DNA from 2 places in the Hungatella sp. SB206 genome. Region 2 is predicted to be linked to the other one. Evidence: a T-box and tRNA genes for the amino acid it is inferred to sense, from the RefSeq annotation. Region 2 holds a T-box; the other holds one or more tRNA genes.
What was found. A T-box is a leader RNA that pairs with one kind of tRNA and senses whether it is charged. The one in region 2 lies ahead of M1L66_RS22985 (proline--tRNA ligase), so its partner is inferred to be a tRNA-Pro.

Region 1: it has a tRNA-Pro gene. The T-box ahead of M1L66_RS22985 (proline--tRNA ligase) is inferred to sense a tRNA for this amino acid. The anticodon was not compared.

Annotation. Positions count from the first base shown of each region.
Region 1 is NZ_CP096603.1:6,227,380-6,229,762, forward strand. It holds gene M1L66_RS27600 (glycosyltransferase family 2 protein) at 1-157, opposite strand, end outside; gene M1L66_RS27605 (methylated-DNA--[protein]-cysteine S-methyltransferase) at 159-623, opposite strand; tRNA gene M1L66_RS27610 (tRNA-Pro) at 1,368-1,442, shown strand; tRNA gene M1L66_RS27615 (tRNA-Gly) at 1,497-1,567, shown strand; tRNA gene M1L66_RS27620 (tRNA-Arg) at 1,571-1,644, shown strand; tRNA gene M1L66_RS27625 (tRNA-His) at 1,685-1,760, shown strand; tRNA gene M1L66_RS27630 (tRNA-Gln) at 1,807-1,878, shown strand; tRNA gene M1L66_RS27635 (tRNA-Lys) at 1,883-1,955, shown strand; tRNA gene M1L66_RS27640 (tRNA-Leu) at 2,373-2,383, shown strand, end outside.
Region 2 is NZ_CP096603.1:5,157,913-5,160,295, reverse strand. It holds gene M1L66_RS22990 (TetR/AcrR family transcriptional regulator) at 1-528, opposite strand, end outside; T-box leader at 787-1,039, shown strand; gene M1L66_RS22985 (proline--tRNA ligase) at 1,229-2,383, shown strand, end outside.

The DNA of each region.
Region 1 (2,383 bases), 1.1 Mb from region 2:
CACGGCATATTGCCAGACTCCCGTCTTCACTTCCGTCATCTACCAGAAATACCTCCAGCTCCTGGTAATCCTGCTTTAAAATACTGTCAACACACCGCTTCAGTGTCTTCTCCGAATTATGAATTGGAACAATTATACTCACCAATGGCAGCTGCACGTTACTTTCCTCCCCGCTCTGTTTCCAGCAGCTTTATTTTAATAGGAAGTCCGCCCCCATACCCGGTCATGCTCCCATCCGCACCGATTACCCGGTGGCACGGAATCAGAATCGGGATGGGATTGTGGTTATTGGCCATCCCCACCGCCCGGAATCCTTTCGGGCTTCCGGCAAGGATCGCAATGTCCCTGTAGCTTCTCGTCTCCCCATAAGGAATGGTCAGAAGCGCGTCCCAGACTCTTTTCTGAAATGGTGTTCCCTCCGGTCTCAACGGCAGATCAAATGCCGTGCGCTTACCGGCCAGATACTCCGCAATCTCTTTGGCGGCCTGGAGCGTTAAGTCTGTTTCCTTTTGAACGCCCTCCTTCAGAGGGATTCTGCCGAAGCTGATACTGCTCACCGCGCCGTCCGTATCTCCTATGGTGAGCGGACCCAGTGCGGATTCGTAAAATTCATAATAAAGCATGGGGATTTTCCTTTCTATGGATATCATCTGTGGCTCTCTTCGATCGCAGTCCGCGATCGATGTCTTCTACCGGCTAGTATACCATAAACAGGCGGTTTCGGCACCCATTTGGCGGCTTCCCGCCGGATTTTATATTTCTTCTCCCATTTTTCAAGATTTCCTCATATTTCTTTAAGTTTTTTTATGAAATGTTTATGGTGCGGACAAATTTATGACACAATTTTCTCCTATACTAAATAATGTAAAGGAACCCCACCCTTTTAACATTGACTTTTTATTTTTCATACTCGGCCGGCAGTAACCCGATGGTTACTGCCGGCCCCTCCCATTTATGGGGGATTTTTTATTTTATAGCAGTTCAGTCTTGGCTTCCAGCTGCCGCTGTCCGGTCCGGCGCTTTCGTTTTCTGGACCTTTCCTGTGACTTTGCAGGGCATTAACAGTTCTTAATACGCAAAATTTTCGTTCAGTGAAAATCCCCACCTGTCTGAACACAGCGAGTTTGGGGATTTTCACTGGCTTTTAGTAAAATCCTGCACATTTAGAAATGCTTATGCCCGAAACCGGAACTGGAAAGGTCCAGGAAACGAAAGCGCCGGACCGGGAAGCGGCAGCTGGAAGCTAAGGCTGAACTGCTACTTTTTTTTATTTTTTTCAAATAACGGTTGACAAGTTTTGCAGTATCGTATATAATAACTCTTGCGTCGCGAGACGGTGGATAAAAATTACAGAGAAATTCTGTTTACGGGGTGTGGCTCAGCTTGGCTAGAGCGCCTGGTTTGGGACCAGGAGGTCGCAGGTTCGAATCCTGTCACCCCGATGATAGTAAAAAGATAACATTTGTTATTTTAACTACTGTCTCTCATGTTTATCTGCGGGTGTAGTTCAATGGTAGAACACTAGCCTTCCAAGCTAGATACGTGGGTTCGATTCCCATCACCCGCTTGTGAGTCTGTAGCTCAGTTGGATAGAGCAACGGCCTTCTAAGCCGTGGGTCGGGGGTTCAAATCCCTTCAGGCTCGTTTCACATCAATTAACCAGCGATGTGTGCGATTTGTTTATGGTGGGTATGGCGAAGTTGGTTATCGCGCCAGATTGTGGCTCTGGAGGCCGAGGGTTCGAATCCCTCTACTCACCTTTCCCTTATAGGGAATTTTTTTTTATCTGGAATTATCATACGATATTGGGCCATCGCCAAGCGGTAAGGCACAGGACTTTGACTCCTGCAGTCGCCAGTTCGAATCTGGCTGGCCCAGCTTTGGGATACTAGCTCAGGTGGTAGAGCACTTGACTTTTAATCAAGTTGTCCGGGGTTCGAGTCCCCGGTGTCTCAGTAATGATATGGTATGTAAAGACCATCCAAAAAAGTCGTCGAGTACGACTTTTTTTTGTGGAGTAAAGCTTCCTCTTTTTACGTTCTCATTTGACATTATTTTATCACTCTGTGCGACGCAACATACGGCACCTAAAAAACTTTTAGGCTACCTAAATATTTTTGTATATTCTGTATTCAATCTAGTATTTTCCTAAATATTTTTTAGATACTATGCGGATTGCCCTTTTTCCTCCTCCTGTATATAATAATGGTATCAAAGAAAGAGAGGTGTTACATATGACATATTTAGCATATATCGTAGTATTCTCACTGCTGGCATTGGAAATCTATCCGATTATCCGCAAAGGTGCTCACAAAGCTTAATTATAAATTCTTGACATTTCCGCCCTCAGATGGTATCATCCATTGGTGTCAGCGGGTATGGC
Region 2 (2,383 bases):
TGTATCAATAGCCATCATGACACCATACATTCTCACTCCCTGGTAGGAAAATACAATCAAATCAAAGATTGCCTCCGGATTTACCGTCTTAAATTCCTTACGTTTCATACCGTACTGGATAAAGTCAACCCACATTTTTTTCGAATCGAGATATTGCTGAGTAATGGAATTATCACTTTTGGATATATTCGGATTGCTGAAGAATTCATAGATTGCAATACTTAAAGAGGAACTTTGGTCTAACATTTCTTTTTCGTATCTCGTTAAAACATCACAAAGAATTTCTGCTGCTGATGTACCTTTCTGCATTTTTTCGGAAAATTCGTTTTGCTGATTTCCCATAAGAAAATTTACAATTTCAAGAAAAATTTGTTCGGTACTTTCATAATGGCGATACAGTCCCCCACGGCTAAGTCCTGTTTTTTCGCAAATATCTTTCATAGTCACATCTTTGTAGCCTTTTTCAGTAAAAAGTTTAAATGCCTCCATACAGATGAGCTGCTTGGTTTGATCTCCCTTAATTCCCATTTTCAGTATTCTCCTTTGCGACATACATGTCTCTTTTTGTATTATGCGACATATGTGTCGCTTTGTCAATGAGAATTTGTTATAAATTTAAGAAGCAATTAACAGTTTGCCGCTTTTAAAATAGTAATCATACGATTCTAAATAGCAATGACATATCCTGAATAACAATCCGGAATACTTTCATTTCGTACAGAACATAAAACACCATCAGGTCTTGACACCTCCCTTCATTTGTGCTATTGTGCATATAATCAAATACAAAAAGCGATGATAAGAAATAGTAGGTATTCCGGACTTTACAGAGAGAAAGCGGTTGGTGCGAGCTTTCATTGAAGGAGTAGCGAACCGGTCTTTGAGCTGTGGGCTGAACGGAACGTAGATTTCCCAGTAGGTTTCGCCGGGTTCTCCCGTCACAGAGAAAGAGTATCAGGCAGTCTGCCCCGTACTCGCGAGCGCGGATTTATTCCGAATTTAGGTGGTACCACGGACTTTTGTACAGTTCGCCCTAAGCTGATGAGCGTCAGCTTGGGGCGTTTTTTATTTCATAGGAAAGTTCGTCCTATGAAATAAAAACCCTCCGGGAGGATGCGCACTCCGCGCTAAGGAAGTATGGCCGCTGAAGCGACCGCGCTCCGGCGCGAGAGTCCGGCTCGCCGGACTCTTTCCTGGTTTGTGGAAAATGAAAAAGGGAGGAAATCATATGAAACTGGAAAAACTTGTAGGGGATCGTTTTAAAGAACGTCCCGCGGACTGTGTCGTGGACAGCCATGCGCTGATGATCCGCGGTGGCTATATGAAGTATGTGGCAAATGGTATTTATTCGTCGTATACGCCTTTAAAGAGGATTACTCGTAAGATTGAACAGATTATGCGGGAAGAAATGGACGCAATCGATGGGCAGGAGGTACAGTTTCCTGTTGTGATGCCGGCCTCTTTATGGCAGGAGTCCGGCCGGTATGAGAGCATTGGAAAAGAACTGCTCCGGTTTGCCGACCGGGGCGGCAGCCCTCTGGTTCTCGGTATGACCCACGAGGAGGCGGCGGTTCAGCTTGTGAGGGAGTATGGACAGAGCTATTTGAAATATCCTTTTATGATTTATCAGATTCAGACAAAATTTCGTGATGAGGCGCGTCCGAGAGCGGGACTGATCCGGGTCCGCGAGTTTACAATGAAGGACGCCTACTCGTTCCACACAAGCCAGGAGGATTTAGAAGCGTATTATGACAGGTGTTATAAGGCCTATGAGCGGATTTATAAGAGGGTGGGAGTTCCTGAGGTCATATCCGTGGCATCGGATTCCGGCATGATGGGCGGCAGCATTTCCCATGAATTTATGCTTTTGATACCCATCGGAGAGGACTCCATCGCGATCTGCGGGGAGTGCGGATACCGGGCCAATATGGAAGCGGCGGAAACCATTGTGTGCAGTGCCAGGGATGAAATTTCAGATGAACTGACGCTGGTTCATACGCCGGATATACACACGATTGAGGATATCTGTCATTTCCTTGAAACCGGGAAGGAACACTCCTGTAAGGCAGTGGTTTACCAGCGGAATTCTGACGACAGGTATATTGTCCTGTTTATTCGGGGCGATCTGGAAGTAAATGAAACAAAGCTGACCAATTATCTGGGTTATGAGATTCACCCGGCAGTCATCACTGAGGAAAGCGGCCTGACGGCTGGATATATTGGTCCGTACAACTTAAAGGGGGATTTTACGGTTCTGTTTGACCGTTCGCTGGAAGAGGCAAATAATTTATCCTGCGGCGCCAATATCTGCGAATACCACTATACCGGGCTGGATATGAAACGGGATGCGGGCAGCGCAGAATACCATGACTTTGCGAAGATC